Regions from separate parts of the Paenibacillus sp. Y412MC10 genome, predicted to be linked through region 2. Evidence: predicted binding sites of a transcription regulator. Region 2 holds the regulator's gene; each other region holds the start of a gene.
What was found. Region 2 encodes Rex, which represses fermentation and respiration genes when NADH is low (regulators of the CRP and FNR family bind a similar motif). Its sites were predicted from a motif close to TTGTGAAATATTTCACAA; they were not measured.

Region 1 (10,445 bases), 270 kb from region 2:
AAATCATTCAAGGACCGATTCTCTAGAATCGGTCCTCTTTTTATCCTTAAGAGAAAACATCATGTCATTCTTGTACGACTCGACCGGCATTGCTCACGATCCGCTTCACGGCCCCAATGATCCATTCCATCTCCACGTATTGGTTGCCCGGCGCGTTGTATTCGACGCCCCAATATCCCCGATAGCCCCCCGCGAGCAGGCTGCGCACCTTCTCCTCCGCATCGGGATGAACCGCGGTCTTCGCATCGAAATGCGTATGCACCGTCCACGGGGCAACCATCTCGTCGCCTTCGGCCTCATCCGCCCTCCATCTTCCTAGGTGAAGCAGGAAACCAAAAGCCGGATGCCGGACTTCCTCCGCAATCCGCTTCATTTCCCGCGGGAGCAGGGAGGCGCCCATATGGTTTTCCGGGCCTACCGTATAACCGTAATCCCCTGCACGCTCCGCCAATTCCCGATAGCGCTTTACGAGGTATTCGAATTGTTCGTCCGGCATCGGCTCCGCTTCTTTATAACCGCCGCCGGTGTCGATCCGCACCGTTTCGGCTCCCAAAATTTCAGCGGCATCCAGATGGGCAAGCGCATTTTCATACAACTTCTCCCGCATATCCGGGTCGGGATCCCATAGATGAGCCCCGTCAACAGCAAAGTTAACCACGCTCATCTCCTTCTCATCCAGCGCTTCCCTGATTTTCCGTATGTAGCTTTCGTCGGCAAGCTTGTATATGGGGCCGCTTCGATCGATGAAAAAACCGTTCCACAAATCAACCGCATCCATTCGGTATCGATACTTCACCGTCTCCAAATAACCGAACACGTCCATTTTGCCGTCGAGAAACGTGTTATAAAAAGAATAGCCGCCAATCGAAATGTTCATCGCATTGCCTCCTCCTATTCCAGGGTTACATACAAACTTACCACATTTTCTATCCCTTAATTAGCATAAATTCCTAGTCCCTTCTAAATTTCTCCTCACTAGGTTTGAATCAATCGAAGCATGAGATAAGCGGCCGTCCCCCACATAATCACCGCCGATATTCGGTTCAGCGCGGACAGCAGCCTGCCTGTCGGATCCATTCTTCCCGCCGCCCTGCCGGCAATTCCGAGTCCCAGAAACCACAGCCAGGAGACGGCGATGCATACAACGGTAAAAATCATTTTGTCCGCCCCTTCATATTGAAGCGAGCTCGTGCCGATGACGCCCATCGTGTCCAGAACCGCATGCGGATTTAGCAGCGACACGGACATGGCAAATACGATTTGCTTCTTGGGAGAGAACGAACGGGCGCTTTCCGGGTCCTGACCTGAAGGCTTACTCCTCCACGTCGCTGCTCCCATATAGACCAGGAAGCAGATGCCCAATGTAAATAACGTCAATCGGATCCATTCATATTCCAAAACGATCACGGATACGCCCAATACCGCCAATGAAATCAGCAGCGTATCGCATAACGATGCGGTAATCATGACGGGCAGCGCCCTAATAAACCGGGGTTGGACGACACCTTGATTAAATACGAACACATTCTGCACGCCCAAGGGAAGAATTAGGCCAAGAGCCAGAATGAATCCATGAAGTATAACGCCTAGCATTTGAAAGCAAACCTCCAGTACATATTTTCACCATTGTAATGGAGGAGCATGGCTGCGTCTCCAACCAATTGGTTGGCAATCGACCCAACCAATGATGTATACTGGGCATGATTCTATAGAAACGTTGTCAGAAAGCAGGTTGTCCATGACAGAAGAATGGAAATTGAATAAAGCTTCCGAAGTGCCCCTGCATCGGCAAATTTATGATCACATGAAGAGCCGAATCATGAACGGGGAATGGCCGGTCGGAACCCGACTTCTCCCTCAGAGGGAGCTTGCCGCCAAATTTCAAGTCAACCGCAGCACCGTCGTTTATGCCTTGGGTGAGCTTGCGGCTGACGGTTTCATAGAATCCCGGGTGGGACAAGGCACGGTTATTGTGAACAATACTTGGAGCGTATTGGCCGCCACGCCCCCGCCTGATTGGAATCAATACGTGAAATCCGGCTCCTATCAGCCGAACATCCATATGATCCAGCAGATCAACCGTGCGGAAACCGATCCCGAAGTGATCCGACTCGGTACTGGCGAGCTTTCGCCTGAGCTCCTCCCGACCGCCCAAATGCGGGAGACGTTTAACGGCAGCATGTCCAGCCGTTTCACTTTGGGATATTCGGAACCGAAAGGCAGCCTATACTTAAGGGAAATCATCAGCGATTATTTGAACAAGAAGGGGATATCCGCCTCTCCTTCTTCCATTCTTATCGTCTCCGGCGGGCTGCAGGGCTTGCAGCTTATTTCCCTGGGGCTGCTGCATCACGGTTCCGCCATCCTGGTGGAGAATCCCACTTACCTGAACTCGATTCATGTATTCCAGTCGGCTGGCATGCATTTGCACGGCATCCCGATGGATGCCAAAGGGATCAGAACGGAATCTATCGGAAGGCTCAAGCGTCAGCACAGAGCCGCCCTGCTCTACACGATCCCTTCCTTTCATAACCCTACAGGCACAATGATGTCTTCCGACAGAAGGACGGAGCTGCTGCAAATCTGTGCCGTAGAAAGATTGCCCGTCATCGAGGATGATGTGTATGGCGATTTATGGTTGGATACTCCCTCTCCGCCCCCTTTGAAAGCTTCGGACAAACAAGGACTCGTGCTCTATATGGGCAGCATGTCCAAAACCCTCGGGCCTGGTCTGCGCATCGGATGGGTCGTCGGACCGGAGCCTGTCATCGATCGGCTGTCCGACATTAAAATGCAGACCGATTACGGGTCCAGCTCGCTGTCCCAGCATGCTGTCGCGGAGTGGCTCTCGAGCGGATCCTATGAGAAGCATCTCGTTCAGATCCGGGCAGAGCTGATGAGGCGCAGAGACTTTACGCTGTCGTTGCTGGAACGATATTTTCAAGATATTGCCCACTGGAATAAAACCCAAGGCGGATTTTATGTTTGGCTCCGCATCGCAAAGCCGATCTCCATTCGTACGTTATTCGAGCAGGCGTTGAAGGAAGGCCTGCTGCTCAATCCCGGAAATATTTATGACCGTAACGACCAGCAGCATCTGCGGTTATCTTTTGCCTACGCCTCCTACGATCAACTGGAGAAGGGACTTATTCGGCTTGCGGAGCTTATTCGCCTCCATGTGTTGTAAACAGCAAAAGCAAAGGGCTATTCCGAGGAATGCCGTACATTCTCTGGATTAGCCCTTTCTTTATTTAGCGCGCCATCATGTTATCGTTTATGCTTGCTTGCAGCCTACACATGACGCCGTTCCATCAGATTGATCCCAATACCCATGCACAATACCCCGATGAGCAGCAATTAACCATGCTGAGAAGTCCGTCGAGCAAACTTTGAAGAACACTCACTTTCATCGAGTTCTCTCAGCTTTCATCGCAAATATCGTACGGGTTCGTTGCATCCGTACTCGCGGGCCACAAGGAGATTACCGAAAATACCGACGTTGCGAGCAGTGTGACAAATAGCATTGCAGGCCTGGCACGGTATAATGGCGCCAAAAAAAGCCCGCGAAAAAAATGGCGCTGCTCCCTAATCGCCAAGGCAATGGATCCGGATCAACATGCTGCAGTACAGGGACGAAGGCGCACAGCCAGCTCAAAACAAGAAATAAAAACCATATCCAGAACGACCTCACTGGCTCCCCTCTCTTTCCTATCAAGCGTTTCACAATTCCCAGCAAAATATCTCGTTCCAATTTTTTGGTTATAACATATCACAAGCCTCTTCGAGCCTTTTGGTTAAATAAGTAAACTGGAAATAAAAATCGGCTTCGGATTTATTGTGAAAAATTATACATGCACGTCTAACCCCTTATCAATACTGGGATTTATTCGGTAGGTTTAGGGGCCGATTGCGGTGAAAAACAGGCCCGGAATTGTGACGAAACTGGTAACTCTCGTGAATATTTGAACAAAGTATGAACTGCCTCAAAACCGCGCCACTACAATGATTTCGCTCACAACCGTACTCTTTTGTAACAAATTGAACACATAAAATTACATACATTGACACGAATGTGGATTTATTTGTTAATTATACAAGTTTATGTGTTTTGCAAAGCCGACCGGAACTTCCTACTATAGATGTGTCAGTAACATTGAATCGAACGAACGTTTCAAGGAAAGGGGTACATCATGAACAAAAGAGGGCCGTTATTTGCAATGTTTTTATGCTTTACCTTGCTCTTATCGGGATGCAGCTCGCTCACGGTATTAGATCCGAAAGGACCGGCTGCCAGAACCCTATCCGATACAATCATATTCTCTATTCTCATGATGGTCGGAATTCTAGCGGTAGTTTACGCGCTCTATATCTACATGCTCACCAAATATCGAGCCAAGAAATCCAACGAAGGTTACGAGCCGCCTCATGAAGAGGGCAACAAATGGCTGGAAATTCTGTGGACTGCCATTCCGATTCTGATCGTTGCCGTGCTCTCGGTCGTAACCGTCAAAACGACGGTGGCCGTCGAGAATGTGCCTGAAGGTTATGAGAACCAAAAGCCTCTGGTTATTTACGCTTCCTCTTCCAACTGGAAATGGCACTTCAGCTATCCGGAAGAAGGAATCGAAACCGTTAATTACGTCAACATTCCGACCAATCGTCCGATCGAGTTCAGACTGTATTCGTTCGGTCCGATCACAAGCTTCTGGATTCCTCAGCTTCACGGACAGAAGTACGCGATGAGCGACATGATCACCAAGCTGAACATGGTTGCCGACGTACCGGGTTCGATGATGGGCCGTAACGCGAACTTCAACGGCGAAGGTTTTGCCCATATGGAGTTCGAAGCTCTTGCCATGACCTCTGCCGAGTACGATGAGTGGGTTAAGGATGTAAAGGACACCGCGCCTGAACTGAAGGAAGATGAGTTCAAGAAGCTTCTGGATACCGCGCATGTCGGTCGGATGACTTTCTCCAACACGCATCTGGAATTCAGCCAGCCGCCATCCGAAGACCATCACCATGGCGGTGACGTCAACGGCAATGAGGAGCATCAGGACCATAAAGACGTCCACCCGGATCCTGCAACAACGGAAGAAACGGAATTTGACAGCGAAACGAACGTGGATCCAAACGAACCGCTGCCGAACTTCCCGGCTGAAGAAAGCCCAAATCATCAACATGATGGACATTAAATCGGTGAGTGAAACGTTGTTCACCCGATCTACTTCATACATCCAGAAAGGAGCTAGGCCTTTATGAAATGGGACGAATTTTTCGTTACCGGTGATCCGTTAATTTACGGCGCCATGGTGAGTATCGTGCTCGTCTCGCTCGCAATCCTCTTCGGTTTGACCTATTACAAGAAGTGGGGATATATGTGGCGGGAATGGCTGACGACCGTGGATCACAAAAGAATTGGCGTCATGTACATCATCTGTGCATTGATCATGCTGTTCCGCGGGGGCGTCGACGCAATCATGATGCGTGCGCAAACCGCCGCACCGGAGATGAAGTTTCTGACCGGGCAGCATTATAATGAAGTATTCACGACTCACGGGGTCATCATGATCCTCTTTATGGCCATGCCGTTTATTTTCGGTCTGATGAACGTCATCGTTCCGCTCCAGATCGGTGCCCGTGACGTTGCATTCCCTAAACTGAACGCAATCAGCTTCTGGCTGTTCTTCGCCGGAGCGATGCTGTTCAACATTTCCTTCGTTATCGGAGGATCGCCTGATGCCGGCTGGTCCGCTTACTTCCCGCTGGCCAGTATCGAATTCAGTCCGACGGTCGGCAACAACTACTACTCTCTGTCGCTTCAGATTTCAGGGATTGGTACTTTGCTGACAGGCCTTAACTTTATCGTAACCATCCTGAAAATGCGCGCGCCGGGTATGACCCTGATGCGCATGCCAATGTTTACGTGGTCGGTATTGATCACTTGCGTCATCATTATCTTTGCTTTCCCTGTGCTTACGATTGCGCTTCTGCTTATGATGTTCGACCGCATCTTCGGCTCGCAATTCTTCACGATGGCCAACGGGGGCATGGATATGCTCTGGGCCAACCTGTTCTGGGTATGGGGTCACCCTGAGGTATATATCGTTATTCTGCCGGCATTCGGTATTTTCAGCGAGATCATCTCAGCGTTCTCCAAAAAGAACCTGTATGGTTACAGCTCCATGGTATTGAGTATGGCGATTATTTCCGGATTGTCCTTCCTGGTATGGGCCCACCATTTCTACACGATGGGTCAAGGGGCCATGGTCAACGGTTTCTTCTCCATCACGACGATGGCGATTGCCGTACCGACCGGGATCAAAATATTCAACTGGCTCTTCACGCTTCGCAAGGGTCGAATCAGCTTTACGACGCCGATGCTCTACTCGCTTGCCTTTATTCCGATCTTCACGATCGGCGGCGTAACCGGCGTCATGCTGGCGATGGCCAGTGCCGACTATCAGTATCACAATACGATGTTCCTGGTTGCCCACTTCCACTATGTGCTCATTCCAGGCGCCGTATTCGCCGTCATTGCCGGTTTCCATTACTGGTTCCCTAAAGTGTTCGGCTTCCGTCTGAACGAAAAGCTTGGCAAAATCGCATTCTGGTTCATTGCCATCTCATTTAACGTAACGTTCTTCCCGATGTTCTTCCTGGGACTTATGGGGATGACCCGCCGTACGTACACGTATTCGGCCGAAACTGGCTTTGGTCCGCTGAATATGCTGTCGATGGTCGGCGCGGTCGGCCTGGCGATCGGATTCATCCTTCTGGTGTACAACATTTACTGGAGTACACGTTACGAGCCGCGCGACAAAACGGGAGATCCATGGGATGCACGATCACTGGAATGGTCGACGCCAAGTCCGGTTCCTGTTTACAATTTTGCGGTAACGCCGAAAGTCAAAGGCCGTGATGCCTTCTGGTTCTCCAAGAAAAACAACGAGCCGCTTTCGGACGAGAAAATCACGAAGATTCACATGCCAAGCAACACCGGAAAACCATTTATACTGGGCATCGCCTTCTTCTTCCTGGGCTTCTTCCTGGTATTCAGCTGGTGGATTCCATCCATCGTTGCCGGTATCGCGGTATTGATTATTATGGCTACCATGTCCTTCGACCGTGATCACGGGTATTACATTCCGGTTGAAGAGATTGTTCAAACCGAACAGAAACTGCGGGGTGATACGGTATGAAAATAGATGCCACTCAGCCGCTGGAATATGGAACAGAGGAAAACCGCAATCGTATATTCGGCTTCTGGCTGTTCCTCGGAGCTGAAATTGCGCTCTTTGCTACCTTGTTTACCGTCTACTTCGTTCTCGTGAACCGCTTTGCCAGCGGTCCGAGCGGAGCGGAAATCTTTGAAATTACGCCGGTCCTGCTCGAGACGTTCCTGCTCTTAACGAGCAGCTTCACCATCGGTTTGGCTGTTCATGCGATGCGTCTGGGCCTGAAAAAGCAGATGATGATCTTCATGGTCATCACCCTGCTGCTGGGTGCGGGATTCCTCGGGATCGAGATCTTTGAATTCTTCACCTATGTTCATGAAGGAGTAACGCTCTCAACCAGCGCCTTCTCCTCCAGCTTGTTCACATTGCTTGGCACGCACGGAGCTCACGTAACCTTCGGTCTCCTGTGGGGAACCGCCATTCTGATTCAACTTAAAAAGCATGGACTGGATCATTCCACAGCCAACAAGTCCTTTATCTTCTCGCTCTACTGGCACTTCCTGGACGTTGTGTGGATCTTCATTTTCAGCTTCGTGTATCTGAAAGGACTGATGTGACATGTTAAAACAGCTGTTTCCAATTAAGCATGTAGCGGGTTATATATCGTCCCTCGTCCTTTCAGCTGTCGCGCTCGTCGTTCTGCTGGATATGCCGGCAGCTTCGAAAGTGGCCGTTCTGCTGGTCACCGCGATTCTGCAGGCGGCCGTTCAGCTTATGCTGTTCATGCACGTCGGGGAAAGCGAAGACAAAAAGTCCGTCTATATCAACATCGCGTTCGCCCTGTTCGTAGGGCTGGTTACCATCTTCGGAACGCTGTTCATCTTCATATGGGGCTGGTACGCTTAAGTCTCGCGAAAATCTGGGGTGAACGTGTACCGTCGATCATCGTTCGCTATCACGAACATATCACCAATATCAAAGAGGGCGTCCCAAAAGATCCTGGATCTCGAGGGATGCCCTCTTTTTTCTATTGATGGTGCTGCATGCGGATCATTCCCCCATCGTACTTCAAACATGCAAAAAGAACCGTTTCTCGGAACTAGGGACGTGCGGCCCGCCAATTACGAGGAACGGTTTCTTTTTGCATTCCATATGCAGCTTCATCTGCCAATGCCATTTGCGGCTCCATTAGTCATGTCCTGCAGGCGCATCCAGAATTTCATCAATCTCACTCTGGAGCTTGGTGGTCAGGGTCTGTTCATCTCCGATGATCCAGGCATGATTATAGGGAGTTTCCACTTTGGAGGCGTCACTCTGTTGCCTGATCGAGTCAACATACTTCGCAATCGAGCGTGGCACTCCGTCGCGCTCCGTAAACAATAGAGGGGCGTGTTTACCCATATGGGACAATGGAGCGGCCGCAATGGACAATGCCGGCGAGTCCGGCCTCGAGAAGGAGAAACTGTATCCCGGCGATTGTACTCCCCAGCCAAAACCCGTCCCGGGATCATGATACTGGGCAAAATGAATGGCATTCTCATACGGATCGTCTCCGGATATGCGCGTTACCTTCCCATATTGCCGCAGCTCGTCTTCAACGGCCTGGGACACCACCTTTTCAGGTCCGATGACGTAGATATTCGCCTTCCCGTTACGCTGCCTTAGGGCCTGCGCCGTCTCTTCGGGCACGTCCTTCTCGCTGACATACAGCATCGTTTCCGGCATATGGGCAATCCAGCTTACCGCGGGCAGCGTATAGTCGGGCCGTTCCATCGATCCGACAATAACCGAGGTCGGTACTGAACCATTTACCCTGGAAGCATAGGCATCAATTGCTGCTGCCGCTTCCGCGGCTTCCCCGGCAGGAATGTGATCGGCCTTGTATTCAAGTCCGTTCAGCTCTTTCATCACCTGATCCGAGATCGGACCGACGGTAATGATCTCAATCCCCTTGTTGTGCTCCGCCCCCCTCGGCTTCAGCCGTCTCAGCTCTTCCAAGGTTTCCTTCGGGATCCCCCCTTCTTCAACGAAGAGTAAAGGCCCCTCGCTAAGCTGGGTCAGATCGACGCTGACAGCCGCGATCGACCAGTGAGCGGAATCCACGAGGATCACGGTCTGCGGGCGGCTGTGCACGTTCGTGGACTGCCACAGCGTCTTGGAAGTCAGTACGGCCGCACTTACTGGATCGGATGTATTCAACCGAATCGTGTTTTTTGTGGCGGACCATGGTACGGGAACATCCTTCAGCAGTTCTTTGCTGTGAACCGCCGAGGGAATGGAGGGCTCGGAATGGCTCTGCGTTTGACTCCAAGCGAGGATACCTGCCGTCAGCAGGGCTAGGGCCCAGCCGGCGATCATTTTTTTCACCGAATATTCCTCCTGTCTTCACAATACAGCGCATCGTGCGAGATCATTCTTCCTGCTGATCCGTCTACAGATCTTCCATTAATTTCTCCTCATCCATATCCGGCGGCAAGCCTGGACGCTCATGGGTACGGTTTCGGATCCATTGTTCCTTCAGCATCTTCACAAATACGTCATCCCGGGACAACCAGACCCCGTACTGGCGCTTCATATGCCGCTCTGCTTCCTCGAACGACCTGAACCGGAATGGGAGAGGTTCTCCGTTCCACTCGATCACCCATTCCCCGGCATAAGCGTAAACAAACAGCAAATCCTCGCCCCAGCTTTCGTACAGCACGCCGGACTCGCTTCCTTTGATATTGAAATGATTGCGCGAAGCATCGAACCGGATCGGTTCCAGCTCAAACGAGTCCGCCGCAAACAATTGATACACATCCTCTGTAATGGTGCACCCCGCAGCCTTGGCATGGCCGCCACCGCCATACCGCATCGCCACTTCGGACACGTCCACAAAATCATGAATGGTTCGAAGGCTCATTTTTCTTCCGCCCATATTCAGTATCGCGATGTAGTCAAGATGGGGATAGCTCGTTCCCAGCTCGCTGGCAAGCTCGGAATGATAGGATTCGGCGTAAACGATGCCGACGCAATGCTCCTCGACGAAGGTTTGAATGAGTTCCCGCTGCTTGCGGCGAATGTAACGCTCGATTTTATTCTCTTCCATGTCCAGGATTTTCTGTTCAAATTCATCAAAGAAGAAGCCCTCGTGCGATTCCCGGAGGCGCTCAGACATCTTGCTCTCGAATTCGTCCAGGGACAACATGTAGAACAAGTCATTCAAGCGCTTAGCCTCGATCTTGCCGCCCTCTTCCCATTCCCATGTATCATAGAGACGCACCAGCT
Region 2 (10,445 bases):
TCCAGGAAGTGATGCAGGCGCTGGATGACAATAAACATCTATTGATCGAAGCAGGCACGGGAACCGGCAAATCCCTTGGATATTTGCTGCCGTCGATCTATCAAAGCGTGAAGCAGGAACAGAAGGTTATGGTGAGCACGCATACGATCAACCTTCAAGAACAGCTGCGTGACCGGGATATTCCCCTGCTCACCCAGGTTGTTCCTTTTCCTTTTAAGGCGGCCATTTTCAAGGGCAGGGGACATTATTTGTGTTTGAGAAAATTTGAACATAAAATAAATAGAAGAGATTTTCATTCCCCGAAGGAAGACGTAATCACGGCGGCCCAGATGCTGGTCTGGCTAACCCAGACGGAGAACGGGGATGATGAAGAGCTAAACCTTGGCGGACGCGGAGGGGATTTTTGGGAGACCATCTCCAGCGATTCGGATTCTTGCCTCGGACGCGCCTGCCCTTGGTTCCGCAAATGCTACTATCACAGGGCCAAGCATGAAGCAGGCATCGCGGATGTCGTCATTACGAACCATTCGAAGCTGTTCACCGACGTGAAGGCGAATCATCAGCTGCTGCCAAGCTATGAGCGCCTCGTCATCGACGAAGCGCATCATCTTGAGGATGTCGCCGGCAAGCACCTTGGCTTGCAGATGAAGTATTTTTCGGTGGTCCATACCTTGACCCGTTTGTACAAAGACAGCCGAAGCGGGCAGCTCCCGGCTCTGCGCCAGCTGCTGCAAGCTTCGCCGCACGAGAAGGCAGTCGAATGGTCTTCCGTCATCGACCGTTTGTATCCGGACCTGATTACCGTAAAAGAGAATTGGGATCGGCTCAGCGATCAATTGTTCGGACTGCTTCCGGAACGCGGAGACGCTTCTCCGGGAGATGCCGGCCAATTCTCGCTCCGCCTGTCCCCGCTGAAGAAGCCGAAGGATTGGGATTCGATGGCCGAACTGGAGCATCAAATTCATCTGACGCTGGGCGATGTCGTGCGCAAGGGCGATAAGCTGATCGCCGAAATGAAGGAAGATTTGGATGACTACAGCGCGGACAGCCTGTTAACCGACCTTTCGGGTCTGTTTAAGGACCTGGCCGCGCATCGCGAAGACCTGCGCTCCTTCATGGCCCTGAACGATGAGGGCACGGTATACTGGATGGAGGCGAACGGCAATTTCCGCAGCAAATCGCTGCAGTTGTATGCCGTGCCCGTCGACGTGAGCTCTCATTTGAAGGAATTGTTTTTTGACAAGAAACAAAGCGTGATTCTGACATCGGCGACCTTGTCGGTGGACAAATCGTTTCAGTTCATGATCGAGAACCTGGGTCTTCAGGAAGCGGCTGAAGCGGGGAACCTGAACACGGTTCAGCTCCCGTCCCCGTTTAATTACAGGGAACAAGCCCTTCTTGTCGTGCCGCGTGATTTTCCGAGCGTGAAGGGATCGGTCGGGGATGCACTCTTTGTGAATACGCTCGTGAAGTCTTTGGCCGATACGGCCGTCGCTACGCATGGCCGCATGCTCGTCCTGTTCACTTCGTACCGGATGCTGCGCCAGGTGCACGAGCCGCTGAAAGAAGCGCTGGCATCAAGCGACATCACGGTATTGGGACAAGGTATGGACGGGACCAGCCGTACCAAGTTAATCCGAAGATTTCAGGACAGCAGCGCTTCCGTGCTGCTGGGCACCAGCTCCTTCTGGGAAGGGGTAGACATTCCGGGTGAGGCGCTGACTTGTCTTGCCATCGTCCGGCTGCCGTTCCAGCCGCCGAATCACCCCTTGGTCGAAGCCAAGAGCGAACTGCTGCAGCAGCAGAAGAAGAATCCCTTCATGAAGCTTTCGGTTCCGCAAGCGGTCATTCGTTTCAAACAGGGGTTTGGGCGTCTGGTGCGAACAGCACAAGATAAAGGGATCGTGATCGTGTACGATACCCGGGTCATTGAATCCTATTACGGGAAGTATTTCTTATATTCCTTGCCGGGGCCGAAGATGGAGCACATGCCGACAGAGGGGATCGTTCCCCGAATTTCGGAATGGCTGCAGGAAGAGGCAAGCGCGGGAAACCAAGCGGAATAAAGTGAAACCAAGCACGATCAACAAAAAAAGATGTGGTTATTAACCTATTATTAGGGGGAGCATGCATGAAATCGGAAAAAATTTCGGAAGCCGTGGTCCGCAGATTACCTGTATACTTGCGCTATTTGAATGAGCTTCAGAAGAGGGAGGTTTCTACGGTTTCCTCCCAGGAATTGGGACAGAAGCTGGACCTCAATCCTGCTCAAATTCGTAAGGACCTGGCGTATTTCGGTGATTTTGGACGGAAAGGGATCGGATATGATGTTTCTTATCTGATCGAGAAGATTCGCCAGATTCTGAAGCTGGACCAGAAGATCAATGTCGCATTGGTCGGGGCCGGTAATCTTGGACATGCATTATCGAATTACAATGCATTCCTGAAGGATAATATGAAGATTGTGGCGATTTTCGATTCGTATTCTCCCAAAGTTGGTATGAAAATTAACAATTTGGTCGTACAGCCGATGGAAGAGCTGGAGAAGACGGTTCATGAGCACGGCATTCGAATCGGGATTATTACCGTTCCGGATTTCGAAGCGCAGAACGTAGCGAATCAGCTTATCGCCTCAGGGATCGAGGCGATTCTGAACTTTGCGCCAACCATCCTGAAAGCCCCAGCCCATATCCGGATTCATACGGCTGATTTTACAACGGATTTGCAAAGTTTGGCCTATTATTTGGATAACGGCAAGGAGGATGCAGCACATGACAACAACGAAGTGGATGGTTAAGAACGGAACGTTTGCAGTACTGGAGGAAGACCGATCCGTGCTGCGCGGATATATGGTGGTCGAGAACGACCGGATCACGTACCTGGGCGAAGAGGAGCCCGTCGTGGAAGAGGGAACAGAGATTATCGACGGAACCCATCTGTTCTTCCTGCCTGGATTGGTGAACACGCATGGACATGCCGCCATGTCGCTTCTTCGCGGCTATGGGGACGATCTGGCGCTGCAGGTATGGCTTCAGGAAAAAATGTGGCCGATGGAAGCCAAATTCACGTCAGACGACGTATATTGGGGCACATCGCTCTCCGTGCTGGAGATGATCAAGGGCGGAACCACGACGTTTGTGGATATGTATGACCATATGGATCAGGTCGCGAAGGTTGTCCAGGACTCGGGAATGCGCGGCGTCCTGACGCGCGGCGTAATCGGTTTATGCCCGCCCGAGGTACAGCAGCAGAAGCTGGATGAGGCGGTGGCATTCGCGAAGGATTGGCATGGCAAGGCTGACGGCAGAATTACGACGATGATCTCGCCGCACGCGCCTTATACCTGCCCGCCGGATTTCATCGAAAAATTCGTTCAAGCATCCCATGACTTGAACCTGCCTTTGCATACCCATATGTCCGAAACGGAAACGGAAGTGGCTCAGAATGTTAAGGACTACGGGCTTCGCCCCGTTGCCCATTTGGAGAAGCTGGGCATGTTCTCCCGTCCTACGCTCCTTGCGCATGCCGTTCATCTGACCGATGAAGAAATCGAAGTCTTGGCCAAGCATCAAGTAGCCGTATCGCATAATCCCGGAAGCAATTTGAAGCTTGCGAGCGGAGTCGCCCGCGTACCTGCGCTGCTCAAAGCCGGCATAACGGTGTCGCTCGGTACCGACGGACCTGCTAGCAACAATAACCTGGATATGTTCGAAGAGATGCGGCTGGCTGCCCTGATCCATAAAGGAGTGAGCGGGGATCCGACAGCCATTCCGGCCTCCGAAGCGCTTCGAATGGGTACGGAGTACGGAGCCAAGTCCGCTTTCCTTGAGGATATCGGTATGCTCGCGGTTGGGATGAAAGCCGATATGATCGCATTGAATACGGATCAGGCGCATTTCCTTCCGCGGACCGACTATATTTCTCACGCGATCTACTCTGCCAGCGCGAAGGATGTAGAGCATGTATGGGTTGACGGCAAGCAGGTGGTGAAGAATGGCGCGAGCCTTACTCTCGACGAGGAACGCATCCGCCGGGAAGCGCAGCGTGCATTTGAGCGTCTTACAACCCTCTAGGGAATAATCAAGGGGAGCGAGGAAGACGGATTTGAAGAAAAAAACGAAGTGGATATTGCTAAGCGTGTCCGGCGTCCTGCTATTATTGCTTGGCCTACAGCTCTATTATTCCTATGTTATGAAAGATACGTGGAATGAAGAAAGAATGGCGATCCTTGCAGCGAAACAGCATGGCCAATTGGTCTCGTCCGACAAGACCTATAAATCGGTATGGGGCGAGGACAATAACTATTGGGTGGTCAGCGGGAAAGATAAAGACAATCAAGTCCGCATGGTCTGGGTGAAGTTTACGGACGATAACGTTCCTGTTGAAGGGGCAGATGCCGTTCAGTCGGTGTTATTGAATACGGGCATGTCAGAGGCCGTGATGCGGGACCAGATCCGAAACGAAATGCCGGGTGCGGTCATCAAGCGATTGCTGCCGGGAATGTATGAAGGCGAGTATGCCTGGCAGCTGCAATATGAAAACAACGGTCAGCGCGGTTACAGATTCTATCGTTTTCAAGACGGAAACGCCATCGGAAATGATATTATTCTTCCTAATCAATAAAAAAACAAATGAAAAGGCGTCCCCTTATAGGGATGCCTCTTTGGCACATAAATATGTAAGCGCATACAGAAATAAATTGGTAAAACTGTTCTAAATATTTTCACAGACAAGCATGAAAAAGTATATAAGATGTGATATACTCGTACTTGTACGAATTGAGCAGATCAATTACATGCGTCACTATATATCGTTGTTATATGTATTATTGTGCTGCAATTGCTATACAAAATTTCATATCGAAATTGAAGGAGGAACTTCATGAAACTGCGCATTGTACCTATCATGCTGACTGTCGTGATCTCAGCATCGGTCCTCTTTGGCGGTTGGTTTCTGTATCGGCAGATGGCTTTGCAGAATCCGCTCGCAACTGTTGTGTCACAATACGACGGCGTGAAAAGTTCTCATATAGATATTAAACAGGATACCGTGACTTTGAATCTTGATTTGGCTCCGGATGCGAATTTACAAGGTTTGGTTCAGCATATTAAGCAGGAAGGCAAGTCCGTGATCGGCAAGCGGGAATTGAGAATCCAGGTGGAGGACCATTCCTCGGAAGCATTGGATCAATGGTGGGAGCAAGCGATGCTGTCGGTTGCCGAAGCGATGGACAATAAGCAGTATACCGATATTCAATCATCGCTCGAGCAGTTGGCTGCCCAGTCGCCGAATTTGAAAGCAAAAGCAACGATCGATGACACCAATGTCTATGTCAGCTTGTCGGACGGCAAGTCTGGTAAATTTATAATCTTGCCGCGTCAACCTGGCAAAATGGAGGTGTGGAATCATGCCTAAATTAGCTAAAGAAATTATGTTAGGTTTCATTCCGGTTTTGTTGGTATTCCTTGTGTTTGTCGGCGTGAACATCGTGCCTCTCTTAATAGCTGCAGGACTCGTAGGCGGCTTGCTGTTTATAGCCAAGATGAAGGGCGGCATCGCGGTTGGTGCCGGAAATGAGCGAAAGCGGAAGAAGAGCGGGCCGGCCAAGCTGACGTTCGAGGAAATCGGCGGGCAGGATAACGCTAAGCAGGAGCTGCGGGAAGCATTGGATTTTCTGATTCGTCACGAAGACATCAAGAAATTCGGCATACGTCCATTGAAGGGGATTCTTCTCACAGGGCCTCCGGGAACAGGGAAGACCTTGATGGCCAAGGCCGCTGCCCATTATACCGATTCTATATTTGTCGCTGCTTCCGGCAGTGAATTCGTGGAGATGTATGTCGGCGTCGGTGCAGGGCGTATCCGGGATTTGTTCAAGGATGCCCGCAACCGCGCGGCCAAAGAAAACAAGCAAAATGCCATCATCTTCATCGATGAGATCGACGTCATCGGCGGTAAACGCGAAGGCGGCCAACAGCGAGAGTACGACCAGACGCTGAATCAGCTGCTGACCGAAATGGACGGCATCTATTCGCAGGACACGCCTCGCATTCTGGTGATCGCCGCAACGAACCGTAAAGAAATGCTGGACAGCGCGCTGCTGCGTCCAGGACGATTCGACCGCCATATTCAAGTGGATCTGCCTGATAAGAAGGGCCGGACGCATATCTTGAACCTGCATGCGGGCAATAAGCCGCTGCATCAAGATGTCGACCTGGAGAAAATAGCAGAGGAAGCCTACGGCTTCTCGGGTGCACAGCTGGAGAGCGTCATGAACGAAGCCGCCATCTATACGATGCGCGAGAACGAACAATTTATCCATCAGCGTCATCTGTCCATGGCGATTGACAAGGTCATGATGGGCGAGCGTTCCGATCGTGAATCGAATTTGGAGGAGAAAAAGCGTGTTGCCATCCACGAATTGGGACATGCTATCATGGCAGAGCTGGTGCGCCCAGGCAGCGTGAAGCAAGTCGCGCTCAGCCCGCGCGGCAAGGCGCTTGGTTATGTTCGCCATAATCCGCAGCAGGAACAGTATTTGTACACAAAAACCTTCCTGGAAGAGCAGATTATGATCGCTCTTGGCGGCGCGGCCGCCGAAGAGATCTATTACGGGGGCCGAAGCACGGGCTCCAGCAATGACTTCGAGCAATCGCTGAACATCGTGGAGACGATGATGAAGTCGGGTCTGACGTCGCTGGGTATCGTTAACATGAACATGGTTACTACCGAAGAGCTGATGAAAGAGAACAATGTGATATTGGAAGAGCTGATGAATCGCACCAAAACTCTTTTGGAGCAGAAACGGCCAATATTCGACAATTCTCTTGACATCCTGTTGAAGGAAGAAATACTCTCGGGAGAACAATTTCGTTGTCAATTTCGTGAAAACGCGCTTTTACCAGCATAAATTGTTATGCTGGTTATTTTTTTTTACTTTTTTGTCGTGCTAAGATATTATTATACTTTGTGCTCTAAAATGTATTTTTCGACAAATGGGGTACAATTAAAGTATAGAGATAAGGAAAGGGTGGAGTAGAAACCATGTACTTCAAAAAAATCGGCGTTGTAGGCGGCGGGACCATGGGGCAAGGCATTGCGGAGATGCTGGCAGCCAAGGGCCTTGACGTACTGCTCGTAGAGAAAACTCCAGAGAAACTGGACTATTCATACCGAATGATCGAGACCAGTCTAGATAAACAACTGGAGAAATGGGGAATTACCCAGGCAGAGAAGAAACTGATCCTGAACCGGATTCAAAAAGTAACTCATTTTGCGGAGCTTAGCACCTGCGATATGGTAATTGAGACGATCATAGAGGACTTGGATGCAAAGAAAGAAGTATTTACACAGCTGGATCAAGTTTGTCCAGGCCACGTAATATTAGCAAGTAATACCTCCACGCTTAGTTTGACGGAGCTCGCCAGCTCCACCAAATATCCTGAGCGTGTTATTGGCATGCACTTCATACATCCCGTTTCCAAGGTCGACCTCGTTGAAATCATTCGCGGCCTGAAGACTTCAGATCATACGTTTAACGAAACCAAACGCTTTGTTGAGGAAGTTTCGGATAAAAAGGGCATCATGGTCTATGAATCTCCAGGTTTCGTCACCACCCGCATGATCACGCTCATGATCAACGAAGCGATGCATCTCCTGCAAGAAGGCGTAGCCTCCGCGGAAGATATCGACGACGCCATGAGAATCGGATATAACTTCCAGCACGGACCGCTGGAGATGGCCGACCGTTTCGGCCTGGATTCCATTCTCGCCGCGCTGGAGCGCATGTTCCGCGAGTACGGCGAACTGAAATACCGTCCATCGATTGTCTTGAAGAAATTGGTTCGCGCAGGACAACTGGGCGTTAAAACCGGAGAAGGCTTTTTCAAGTACGACAAGGATGGTGACCGGGTATGAATATTCTCGTAATTAATGCAGGCAGTTCTTCGCTGAAGTATCAACTGTACGATATGACGGATGAATCCGTGCTGGCAAAAGGATTGGTTGAACGGATCGGCATGGATTCCTCGATTCTGACGCATAAGCCGACAGGAAAACAGGACGTAACCGAAGTCAGCGAAATTCTGGAGCATACTACCGCGATCCGCAAAGTGCTTGGCATGCTGACAAACGAGGAGCACGGCGTGATCGATTCCATCGAAAGCATTCAGGCCGTAGGGCATCGCGTGGTGCATGGCGGGGAATCTTTTAAAGAGTCCGCTCTCGTAGACAGTGACGCCAAAGCGGAAATCCGCCGCTTGTTCGATCTGGCTCCGCTTCACAATCCGGCCTCGATGATGGGTATCAAAGCCGCAGAAACCAATATGCCTGGCGTTCCGCAGGTCGTTGTGTTTGATACGGCGTTCCATCAGACCATGCCGGAGAAATCGTACCTGTACGCTATTCCGAGAGTACTTTATAATAAGTATAAAGTACGTCGTTACGGTGCGCACGGTACTTCCCATGCCTATGTCAGCCAGGCAGCGGCAGAATTCCTGAACCGTCCGCTGGAGGATCTGAAGATCATTACCTGCCATATCGGCAACGGGGCTTCCCTCACAGCGGTAAAAGGCGGCAAGTCCATCGATACCTCCATGGGCATGACGCCGCTGGAAGGGCTCATGATGGGTACGCGCAGCGGTGATTTGGATCCTGCGATCGTGCCGTTTGTCATGAACAAGGAAGAGCTGACCGTCAACGAAGTGAACTCCATGCTGAACAAGCACAGCGGCTTGCTGGCGATTTCCGGAATCAGCAGCGATATGCGCGAGATCACGGAAGGCATGGAAAAAGGCGATCCGAACTCTACATTAGCTTTTGAAATGTACGAGTATCGTGTCCGTAAATACATCGGTTCTTATGCTGCCGCCATGAATGGCGTGGATGTCATCGTATTTACGGCGGGCGTCGGCGAGAATTCGATCGTTCTTCGTCAAAGAGTGCTTGAGCAGCTTACCTATCTCGGAGTAGAATTGGATGAGGAGCTGAACAGCATTCGATCCGGCGAGCCGCGCCGTATTTCCGCGGCGAACTCGAAGGTTGAGGTACTCGTGATCCCTACCAATGAAGAATTGGTTATCGCGCGGGATACGCATCGTATCGTTCAAGCTTCCAACCGTTAAATAGTAGTGATATAAGGGAGAGATTTATGCATGGCCACCAAAAGTGTGATTCGTAACGTCAACCAGCATGTCGGCGAGACCGTCACGATCGGCGCCTGGATCAACAACAAGCGTTCCAGCGGGAAGATTCAATTCCTGCAGCTTCGCGACGGCTCCGGCTATATCCAGGGCGTTGTAGTGAAGAGCGAAGTATCCGAACAGGTATGGGAAGACGCGAAAAGCCTGACACAAGAAAGCTCTTTGTATGTGACGGGTGTTATACGTGAAGAGCCGCGGAGCCAATCGGGTTATGAGATGACAGTTACCGGCATTGAAATTATACATCTTACGGAAAACTATCCGATTACGCCTAAAGAGCACGGTGTCGATTATTTGATGGACCATCGTCATCTGTGGCTTCGTACGCAGAAACAACGTGCGATTATGGTGATCCGTGCAGAAATTATCCGTGCCGTTCAAGAGTACTTTGATACCAACGGATTTACGCTGGTGGATCCGCCGATTTTGACCCCGACTTCTGCGGAAGGCACAACCAATCTGTTTCACACGAAATATTTTGATGAGGATGCCTATTTGACCCAGAGCGGACAGCTGTACATGGAAGCTGCTGCCATGGCACTCGGCAAGGTATACTCCTTCGGGCCGACATTCCGCGCCGAGAAGTCCAAAACCCGCCGTCACCTCATCGAGTTCTGGATGATTGAGCCTGAGATGGCCTTCACGGACCATGAGGAGAGCCTTCAGGTGCAGGAGCAGTTCATTAGCCATGTGGTGCAATCCGTCGTTAAAAACTGCCGTCAGGAGCTTGAAACGATCGGTCGCGACATATCGAAGCTGGAGGCGATTCAAGCGCCGTTCCCGCGGATTACGTACGATGAGGCGATTGAATTCCTGCACACGCAGGATTTTGATATTCCTTGGGGCGAGGATTTCGGCGCGCCGCACGAAACGGCCATTGCCGAGAAGTATGACAAGCCGGTCTTCATTACCCATTATCCGGCGGGCATCAAGGCGTTCTACATGAAGCCGGATCCGAATTGTCCGGAGGTCGTGCTGTGCGCGGATATGATCGCGCCGGAAGGTTACGGCGAGATTATCGGAGGATCGCAGCGGATTGACGATCCACAGCTGCTCGAAGAGCGCTTCAAGGAGCATGACCTATCGATGGAAACTTATCAATGGTATATGGATTTGCGTAAATACGGCACCGTGCCTCATTCCGGATTCGGCTTAGGCCTTGAGCGTACCGTTGCGTGGATTTGCGGCTTGGATCATGTTCGTGAAACGATTCCGTTCCCACGGACCCTGTACCGGATGTACCCG
Region 3 (10,445 bases), 1.4 Mb from region 2:
ATAAAGAAACAAGGAGGTTTGAAAATGACTAATAAAAGGTTTTCTTTTAAGCCCCTATCACTTTTGCTAGTTCTAGTAGTATTTCTATCTACATTTTGCGCAGCCTTACCGTCAGTAAACGCAGCCGCTAGAGGGACATGGGCTCCAAATACGGCATATGCAGTAAATGACACAGTAACCTATAGTGGAAGCACTTATACCTGTCTTCAGGCACATACTTCTCTCGTAGGTTGGGAACCGTCCAATGTCCCTGCTTTATGGCAGAAAGGCGGTAGCGGCGGAACTACGCCACCAACGACACCACCGACAACGAACGGAGTAACATTCTATGCAGATATAAACTATGGAGGTAAAGCAGTGACACTCGGAATAGGGAATTATACACTGTCTCAGTTGAACGCAAACGGAATTCCGAATGACTGGATGTCGTCTCTTAAGGTTCCAAGCGGTTGGACGGTTGAAGTATATGAGAATGATAATTTTGGAGGAACCAAGTGGACCTTTACTTCAGATTCTTCCTGGGTTGGCAACACGATCAATGACAAAATGTCATCGGTCAAGATTTATACGGGTTCACCACCTCCTACAGTAACAAAGCCTGCCGAGGTTCCAAGCCATATATGGACATATGTCATGAATGCGGACAATGCCTATGGGAAAGGCGGAGATTTTGCTTTATTGCTAAGTGCTGTTATCAAAAAGGAAAGCAGCTTTGGAGCAGGTTTACCAGGTAGTCCATCGGCCGGCGACGGATTGATGCAGGTAGAACCAAACACACGCAATGCGTATTTATCTCAATTCAGCTCAAAATTTGGCCGTGCGTATAATCATAGCAGTGAACAAGATCAGGTATATCTGGGCGCGTTGATTTTAAATGAGAAGATTACGAAGTTTGGAAATATCTACAACGGATTATTACACTACAACGGTGGAGATAACTGGTATCCGGGAGCTACGGATTCTTATGGCCGTCCGATTCTGGCAGATCAATATGCAGATGCAGTTTACGCTACTTATAAGGGCTATGGCGGTAAGAATTAAGGTGTTACATTGATAGGTAAATTGAAAAATAGCGAGACGTGGAAGGATTTTCTTGTTGAGTGGAAGCGGCTTATTTAATTTGAAAGGGCATGAGTTACCAAGCAGATCATTGCTTGCATAACCCAAGCCCTTTTTTCTTTATCAGGTTTTCTTCGACTACTAATTAGGCGCCAAGGAACATTTTTATGTCATCTTCCACATTGGTAATGCCGCCGATCCCGAAGTTATCCACGAGGACTTTGGCAACGTTAGGCGACAGGAATGCAGGGAGCGTAGGGCCCAGATGAATGTTTTTAACGCCAAGATATAGCAGGGCAAGCAGCACGATCACCGCTTTTTGCTCATACCAGGCAATGTTATAGGAAATCGGCAGATCATTAATATCCTCAAGGCCGAATACTTCCTTCAGCTTCAATGCAATCACGACGAGGGAGTAAGAATCATTGCATTGACCAGCGTCCAGGACCCGCGGAATACCGCCGATTTCGCCTAGATCCAGTTTATTGTATTTGTATTTGGCACAGCCTGCAGTTAGAATGACCGTGTCTTTTGGAAGTTCAGCCGCAAAATCGGTGTAATAGTTGCGGGATTTCATCCGTCCATCGCAGCCGGCCATGACGAAGAAGCGCCGGATCGCCCCGGATTTCACGGCATCAACGACTTGATCGGCCACGTTCATCACAGCGGCATGAGCGAAACCGCCGATGATCTCACCCGTTTCAAGTTCCGTTGGAGCTGGGCATCCTTTCGCTTGCTCGATTAGTAGGGAGAAGTCTTTGGGAGCACCGTCTGTTCCTTCTGGAATATGGCGGACACCCGGAAACCCCGTGTTGCCTGTTGTATAGATACGGTCCTTATAACTGTCTTTCGGCGGAACGATACAGTTGGTCGTCATTAATATCGGCCCGTTAAAGGCTGCGAATTCGCTATTCTGCTTCCACCAGGCATTCCCGTAATTGCCTACAAAATGCTCATATTTCTTGAATGCCGGATAATAGTGGGCAGGCAGCATTTCACTGTGCGTGTACACGTCCACGCCGGTTCCTTCCGTCTGCTTTAGCAGCTCCTCCAAATCCTTCAGATCATGGCCGCTGATGAGAATGCCGGGTCGGTTGCTTACCCCGATATTAACCTTCGTAATTTCCGGATTTCCGTAAACCGAGGTGTTCGCTTCATCAAGCATCGCCATGGCGTTGACGCCGTATTTACCGGTTTCCATCGTCAAGGCGACTAGATCCTGCACTTCAAGGCTGTCGTCAAGCGTGGCGGCAAGCGCTCGGCGCATAAAACGGTTTAATTCGTGATCATCCTTCTCCAGATGCAGCGCGTGGTACGTATAAGCAGCCATCCCCTTCAAGCCGTAAGTAATCAATTCGCGCAGCGAGCGGATGTCTTCATTGCGGGTCGAGAGGACACCCACCGTACGTGCTTTTTCATCAAAAGAAGCTTCGTTATCCGCTTGCCAGACGGCAGCATCAGGGAGATTGGCGGTTCCTTCCGGAAATTGTTCGTTATAATAGGTGCGCACCTCGCCGCGGAGCTCGATCGCTTCCCGGATTCTTCCCACAAAAACCTCGCGGTCAAAGTTGGCGTTCGTAATCGTTGCAAACAAGGAGTCCATCACAAACAGCGATACGCGCTGTTCAAGCACCTCCGGCAGCCGGACATCCAGACTGAGAAAAGAGATACCTTTCAGCAGATAAATCAGCAAATCCTGCAGGTTTGCCACATCATGCGGTTTGCCGCATACGCCGACAATGGTGCAGCCTGTTCCTTTGGATGCTTCCTGACATTGAAAGCAGAACATGGACGGCTGATGCTGTAAGCTCTCTTGGGCGTTATTATTCATGATTTCTCCTCCAATTTTGTGATTATTAGTCGTAAGGTCAGTAAATGATTGCCTCGCAATTGGACTGTTGAAGACAGTATACTTCGCTCCCACAACCGACATAGTGATTGGAATCACAATTTTTTGAGTAGTGAGTTTAATCACAAACCCGGTCCGTTTCTTCTTTTAAACTGGAATTAATGACCTAAGAAGAAATGAGGAGAGAACATGTCGATTTTGCCTCAAAAGAATGAACTGGGATTTTTCGAGATCCGTCTCGAATCCATCGGCGGGCTTGGCGCCAATCTGGCCGGAAAAATGCTGGCCGAAGCCGGGGTCACCGGCTCCGGACTTAACGGTTCGAATTTTTCCAGCTATGGTTCGGAGAAAAAAGGGTCGCCGGTGAAGAGCTTCGTAAGGTTCTGCGATCCCGAGGTGGAAATCCGCGATCACAGTCCCATTGAGCAGCCGCATGTCGTCGGCGTATTTCATGAAGCCTTGTATAAGACGATCGATGTCATAAGCGGATTACAGCCTGATGGAACGGTGCTTGTGAATACGGCGCGAGCGCTGTCCGAAGTGGCCATTGATCTGAACATGACCCAGGGAACGCTGGCCGTAGTTGATGCGCTGAACATTTCCGTTGAGGAAAAAACCAAAGTGAATACGGCCATGCTTGGGGCTTTGTTCCGGATTTGCAGCTTTCTAGACCCGGACGATATGCGGCAGGTGATCCGCACAACATTTGAGAAAAAGCTGCCCCACCTCGTGGAAGCGAATGTGCGGACCTTTGACAGAGGATATAACGAAGTCCGGTTCCTTTCCTTGGGAAACGGCTCAGCGCTTATAGACCCAATCGCTTTCGCAAGACCGCAGCCGATTCTTGGATATGAAACGCAGGAGCTGGGCGGGATTCTGAACGTTACGGCGAACAGTGTCCTGAAGGATCTTAGCGGCTCCCGGCAGGGATATTTGCCAGAGTACAAGATCGAGGACTGCATTCACTGTGCCGCCTGCGATACGGTATGTCCGGATTTCTGCATCGTGTGGGAGACGAAGCCGGATAAGCGCGGGAATATGCAGATGTTTATGAAAGGTATCGATTATCAGTATTGCAAAGGCTGCCTGAAGTGTATCGAAGCTTGTCCGACCACCGCTTTGGCTGCCCTGTTAGAAGAACCGCATTATGCGGAGCAGCACCGTGTGCCGCAATCGTTTCCCTATTTAACTGCGGAGGGAGTCCGATCATGAATATGCAAATTCAAGAAACAACGGAGAATAAGCTGGCGGCCGCTCAAACGGCAGTCTTCGAATCGGGCAACGAAATGGCTGCCATGGCGGCTGCCCAGATTAACTATCACATTATGGGTTATTTTCCGATTACGCCTTCTACGGAAATTGCCCAATATCTCGACATGATGCGTACACGCGGCGAACATGACATCAAGCTGATTCCCGCTGACGGCGAACATGGATCGGCGGGGATTTGCTACGGTGCGGCCGCAGCCGGAGCACGGGTATTCAACGCTACCAGCGCGAATGGTTTCCTGTATATGATCGAACAGCTTCCTGTGCAGGCGGGCACACGTTTCCCGATGGTCATGAATTTGGTGACGCGTGCAGTCAGCGGACCGCTCGATATTCGCGGTGACCATTCGGATCTTTACTACGGTCTGAATACCGGCTGGGTGATTTTGACCGCCCGTTCACCGCAGGCCGTGTATGACATGAATATCATGGCGCTGCGAATCGCGGAACATGAAGACGTGCGCCTGCCGGTCATTGTAGCTTATGACGGGTTTTTTACATCGCATCAGAAACGCCGGGTACACATATTTACCAACCGGGAAACCGTTCAGGGGTTTGTAGGGGAACAGGCGCCTGAATATCCACATGTGCTGGACGAGAACAACCCGATCGTTGTTGGGGCTTATATGAACGGCGACGATTTGATGAACAACCACTACCAACAGTCAAACGCCATATACCGTGCGGGCGAGGTATTCAAGGAAGTGGCAGAGGAATACGCGGCTTTGTCCGGAAGATCCTATTCGCCGCTTGATCTATATCGAATGGAAGACGCAGAGGTGGCTTTATTCCTCCTCAATTCGGCGGCCGAATCCTCCAAAGACGTCGTGGACCGACTGCGGGCGAAAGGAATTAAAGCAGGCATAATCAGCCCGAATATTCTTCGGCCGTTCCCGGCAAGAGAAATCCGCGAGGCGTTGACAGGTGTCAAAGCGCTGCTGGTTGGCGAACGTGCCGATTCTTACGGCGCACACGGAGCCAATCTGACCCATGAGGTCAAAGCGGCCCTACAGGAAATCCGTGGTCCGCAGCCGATTGTGCTGTCGCGCATATTCGGACTTGGGGGGAAAGACTATTACGCGGATGACGCGGAAGCTTTTTTTGCCTTGACGATCGAGGCCATGGAGCTCGGTTATGCCAAAGTTCCGTTTGATTATTACGGCCAAACACCGGGAGCTGAGGAGCAAAGGCTGCAGCCGGTCATTGCCCCGATGAATGGAGACAGCTTTAAATCTGGCCTGATCACCGTAAAGGTAGATGAAGGGACAAGTAAACTATCCGTTAAAGTGCCGCCGATGCGGGCGCTAGCCGCGAAACCGAAACGGTTTGCTTCCGGTCACGGAGCCTGCCCGGGCTGCGGTATTTTCCCGGCGCTGGAGCTCTTTTTCAAAGGGATTGAAGGCCATGTCGTTACTTTATTCCATACCGGCTGCGCTTATATCACAACAACGGGTTATCCGTATAACTCGCATAAGCAGAGCTTCATTCATAATTTGTTCCAGAACGGACCGGCTACTTTATCCGGCACGGTAGAGGCGTTCCTTGAGAAGAAACGCCGCGGGGAAATCGAAGTTCCCGAGGATTTCACTTTTGTGATGGTGACCGGCGACGGCGGCATGGACATCGGGATGGGTTCGGCCATCGGGACGGCGCTGCGGGGCCATAACCTGATCATTCTGGAATATGATAATGAAGGCTATATGAACACCGGTGCACAGCTTTCGTATTCTACGCCATTAGGGCATATGACCAGTACGTCCGGTGTCGGCAAACAGCAGCAGGGCAAAGCGTTCCATCATAAAGATACGGTGCAAATGATGGCAGCGGCACATATTCCATACGTATTCACGGGGACGGAAGCATTTCCGCAGGATCTTGTGAAAAAGGCGGCCAAAGCGCAGTGGTACGCTCAGAATGTAGGTACCGTCTACGGCAAGCTGCTGATCACATGCCCGCTGAACTGGAAATCGAGCGACAAGGATGGGGAGAACATCGTCCGCGCGGCCGTGAATTCAAACTTCTTCCCACTGTATGAAGTAGAGCAGGGAGAAACGAACATTACGTACGATCCTGAAGCGAAGAAAAAACAGGTGCCGCTCAGCGACTGGCTGAAATATATGGGCAAATCAAGGCATCTGCTCAAGGAAGAAAACAAAGAAATGCTTGGCGAATTTGAAAAAGAAGTGGAGCGGCGCTGGTCGATTCTGAAAGCGAAACACGAGAACCCGCTGCTATAATATATTCAATTCAGCATACCAGGATTACAACAACGGAGCGGGCATTGTCCCGCTTCTTTTTTTGTTTAGGTATTGGCGTATCGTTATGACTATGGAGAACTATAACCCAAGAGATGCTTTTTAAGTTATAATAATTAAAAATTTGTGAAAAAACGGTGGGAGGGTTGATCATGCAGAGATCCTGGTACAAGCGTCTATTGCTCTCCTATATGCCCATTTTTGTTATTGTGATTACCTTTATATTTTTTGTTTTCTTTCAGTTGTTCAGCGAACAGAGCCGGCGGGAGGCGCTTAACGCCAATAAATCTCTTTCCTTGCAAGCGATGCGCATGGTGGACACGTCCCTGAAGGTGATCGACAATATGATCGTCCTCGAAAGCATCAACAGCAAGGCTTTGAATGATTTTTTCAAATCATCTGCCGTTGGCGATCCATATATTAATATTCAAGCTGTTCAGAAGCTCAAGGAGATTATTAATTATTATCCCTTGATCGATTCGATTTATCTGGTGAGGAATTCGGACGGCTATGTGCTCAGCAATGCCACGAATGGATACGTAAGTACATATCCGGATCGTGATTTTATCGAGCAATATCAATTATCGAAAACGCCCAAATGGACAGGCGCGAGAAATTTCGAACAATTTAAAATGAAGGGCGGCAAGCAGGTGGTCAGCCTGGTCAGAGGATCGCCTTACATGAAAAACGACTTAGGCATGATCGTTGTCAATGTGAGCACGGAATCCTTGAACAAGCTTACCGAAGAGATGCTGGATTCCAACATGAGCTTCATTCAGGTTCAGGATACCTCCGGAAATCATTTGTTCGGCACCAAAGCGGATCGTCCGCCATCCCAAGTCAATTCCCAGTATGTATCAAGCTATACGAATTGGAACTATGGAAGCGGTTTGTTGAACAACGGTTTTGTAAGCGCTGTCTCTTATCTCTATAATCTTTGGTTTATCATAGGTCTTGGCATGATTGCCATCGGCTTCATATGGATGATTTATGTTTCCAGGCGAAATTCCAAGCCCATTGAGGAGATCGCTGCCCGTTTCAGCAGCTATTCGCTTCCGGTGGTGAGCAGTAACCGACGTAAGGGGAAGCTGGATGAATTCGCGTTTATCGAATCCGCCTTTGACAACATACTGGAACAATCCAAGGAATATCAGGAGAAATACCGGGAGGATCTCCATGTGAGGACCCGGTTTATGTTCCGCCAGCTGATCGAAGGGGACTCGCCCCTATCTGTATCCGAATGGAAGTCTGAAGCGGCTCGACTGAATTTGCCGCTGCCACTGGATCGATATCGTATGCTCATCCTGGAGATTGATAAGTACGGGGATTTCTGTCGGGATTATTCCAAGACCGATCAAGATCTGCTTAAATTCACTCTGCGGACGGTCGTGGATGAGATCGCTTCGAAATGGGACTGCAAGCTGTGGTCGGAATGGACATCACCTTCCAACCTGTCCATTATTCTGTTTGAAGAACGGGATCAGGACAAGTTTGAGGAGGCCGTACTGGTTCCGATTGCGGAACAAATCCTGGCATGGACGCACCAAAACTTGAAATTTACAATTACGATGGGAATGGGTCGGTCGACAGATCAGATTGGCGATATTCCGCAATCCTATAAAGATGCGATGCAAGCCTTAAAGTATAAAATCGTGCTCGGTGAGAATCGTTTGATCCGCAGCGAGGATATTTCGAGCCATGGCATTGTCGAGGTTTATACGCATTTAGGTGAGATTCGTGCCATTATCCAGTCCTTCAGAATGCAGAAGGAGCAGTGGAGCGAGGATTACGATCAATGGTTTGAACAGCTGAAGAACAGCCTCTTGACCAATGATGAAATATTCAGCCTGATGAATTATCTGGTTTATTACACCGGCCGCGAAATGTCGGGACTCGGCAAGGAAATTTACAACAAGTGGACACAGGAGGGATTGCCGAAGCTGACGGTTAAGGTAGATAATTCCCATTCCCTGGAACAGCTGAGACAGGAAATCAAACAAGTGCTGACGGAGCATTATGAACAGATGAAGCAGATTCATAATGACAACCAATACTCCAGCATCATTAGAAACATATGCGATTTAATTGAGCGTGACTATGCGAATCCGGATCTGTCCCTTGAAATGCTGGGCGATCGGCATCAGCTGAACGCCAAATATGTGAGCAAATTGTTTAAGGAAAATACCGGACAAAGGTTCGTTGATTTCCTTATTGATATCCGTATGAAGGAAGCGAAGCGGCTGCTGACGGAAACCGATTATTCCGTGCAGGAGATCGCAGAGCGGGTCGGATATGCCCATGCTATTTCGTTTACCCGCGTTTTCAAGAGGACGGCTGGAGTTACCCCGGGCGAATACAGGAATGGCCGGAAGGCCAAGGAACGGGGAGAAAATGATTCAGCAGTAGAAAACGGTTAAGGCGGCGATCATGGATCGCTGCCTTTTTTGATTGAGAATGAACCCGTTGTTAGGTCGTTCCGTCCGTCTGGAATGAACCCTGATTCGCTTTCTATGAGTAGGCCCAGGCGAAAATGGTTAGTCGATTTTATTTTTGTTTCTTGTTGCCGGGCGTCGTTGTTGTATACACTCGGTTTACATCGCAAGGACCTGAAAGTAGGAATGGACGAAAGGAGTTAACCCGCATGCCGAGACTGAACGCTAGGCTTCAAACCGAACCAAGCCTGGAACCGAAACCTCCCATAATATTAAAAGCGCTGCCAGAAGTGAAGAAAGGAAGGTCCAGAGGAAAACAAATTAAGCGTCATTGGCAGTTGTATCTCGTTCTCTTGTTACCCGTTCTTTATTTGATTATTTTCAAATACATACCGATGGCCGGTATTGTAATCGCATTCAAGAATTATAACGTCATCCAGGGAATCTGGGGCAGCGACTGGGTCGGACTGAAATATTTTCGCCAGTTCTTCGATTCGCCGAACTTCTGGCTCTACATTAAGAATACGCTTGGCATTAGCTTCTACGGATTGATTGTAGGCTTTCCCGCACCGATCCTGCTGGCACTCGCGCTGAATGAAATCCGCAACGGCCTATTCAAGAAGACGGTACAGATGGTTTCATATGCCCCTTATTTCATATCTACGGTGATTATGGTTTCGATCATTATCGTCAACTTGACGCCAAATGTGGGGATGATCAGTAAATTTTTCGAGATGCTTGGTATGAGTAATACGAATTTTATGGGTATACCGGGCCTGTTTAAGTCCATTTACGTCTGGTCCGATGTTTGGCAATTTACAGGTTACGGAGCGATTATCTACATCGCGGCACTATCCGGCGTTAACCCGGAGCTGTACGAATCAGCCAAAGTAGATGGCGCGTCCCGCATCCAGAAGATTCTGAACATCGATATACCAAGCCTTATTCCCGTATCGGTCATTCTGCTCATTCTCAATCTGGGCAACATCATGAAACTAGGATTTGAAAAAATATACCTGATGCAAAATCCGCTTAATTTAAGCACGTCGGAAGTCATATCCACTTATGTGTACAAGGTTGGTTTGCTGGGCTCCAGCTTCAGCTTCTCAACGGCGATCGGTCTCTTCAACTCGGTCATCAATCTTATTCTGCTGGTGTCCGTCAATTACATCGCCAGAAAGCTGTCGAACAGCAGCTTGTGGTAGGCCTGTTCTACGCAGCCAGTAAACAATAGCAACTTTGGAAAGAGAGGAGACCCTATGTTCAAAAAAGCCGCTATACGTGAATCGAAAGGCGACCGCCTATTCATGTTCTTGATCTATCTGTTCTTGACCCTGGTTCTTATTGCCGTAGCAGTACCATTAATCTACATCGTAAGCTCGTCCTTCAGCTCGCCTCAGGCAGTTACATCGGGGAAGGTTTGGCTGTTTCCCGTAGATTTTACGCTGGACGGCTACAAGGCGGTATTCAATAATCCGCAGATCGGCGTCGGCTATCTGAATTCCCTCTTTTATACCGTTGTCGGCACCCTCATCAATGTTACGCTCACGATTATGCTGGCTTATCCGCTGGCGAAGAAGT

Region 1: qoxA (cytochrome aa3 quinol oxidase subunit II) is a predicted target of Rex. The motif match lies at 3,953-3,970, and genes of this name have one in related genera.
Region 3: hcp (hydroxylamine reductase) is a predicted target of Rex. The motif match lies at 3,019-3,036, and genes of this name have one in related genera.

What each region holds. Positions count from the first base shown of each region.
Region 1 covers NC_013406.1:2,843,513-2,853,957, reverse strand. The annotation lists gene GYMC10_RS12495 (sugar phosphate isomerase/epimerase family protein) at 65-877, opposite strand; gene GYMC10_RS12490 (LysE/ArgO family amino acid transporter) at 976-1,593, opposite strand; gene GYMC10_RS12485 (PLP-dependent aminotransferase family protein) at 1,739-3,187, shown strand; gene qoxA (cytochrome aa3 quinol oxidase subunit II) at 4,191-5,195, shown strand; gene qoxB (cytochrome aa3 quinol oxidase subunit I) at 5,259-7,202, shown strand; gene qoxC (cytochrome aa3 quinol oxidase subunit III) at 7,199-7,795, shown strand; gene qoxD (cytochrome aa3 quinol oxidase subunit IV) at 7,797-8,084, shown strand; gene GYMC10_RS12460 (cell wall-binding repeat-containing protein) at 8,367-9,536, opposite strand; gene GYMC10_RS12455 (DHH family phosphoesterase) at 9,610-10,445, opposite strand, start outside.
Region 2 covers NC_013406.1:2,573,962-2,584,406, forward strand. The annotation lists gene dinG (ATP-dependent DNA helicase DinG) at 1-2,066, shown strand, start outside; gene GYMC10_RS11225 (redox-sensing transcriptional repressor Rex) at 2,132-2,797, shown strand; gene GYMC10_RS11230 (amidohydrolase) at 2,772-4,073, shown strand; gene GYMC10_RS11235 (DUF5590 domain-containing protein) at 4,105-4,623, shown strand; gene GYMC10_RS11240 (hypothetical protein) at 4,882-5,415, shown strand; gene GYMC10_RS11245 (AAA family ATPase) at 5,408-6,910, shown strand; gene GYMC10_RS11250 (3-hydroxyacyl-CoA dehydrogenase family protein) at 7,045-7,917, shown strand; gene GYMC10_RS11255 (acetate/propionate family kinase) at 7,914-9,122, shown strand; gene asnS (asparagine--tRNA ligase) at 9,153-10,445, shown strand, end outside.
Region 3 covers NC_013406.1:1,174,773-1,185,217, forward strand. The annotation lists gene GYMC10_RS04985 (carbohydrate-binding protein) at 25-1,041, shown strand; gene hcp (hydroxylamine reductase) at 1,205-2,890, opposite strand; gene GYMC10_RS04995 (2-oxoacid:acceptor oxidoreductase family protein) at 3,098-4,120, shown strand; gene GYMC10_RS05000 (thiamine pyrophosphate-dependent enzyme) at 4,117-6,414, shown strand; gene GYMC10_RS05005 (helix-turn-helix domain-containing protein) at 6,585-8,849, shown strand; gene GYMC10_RS05010 (ABC transporter permease) at 9,074-10,069, shown strand; gene GYMC10_RS05015 (carbohydrate ABC transporter permease) at 10,124-10,445, shown strand, end outside.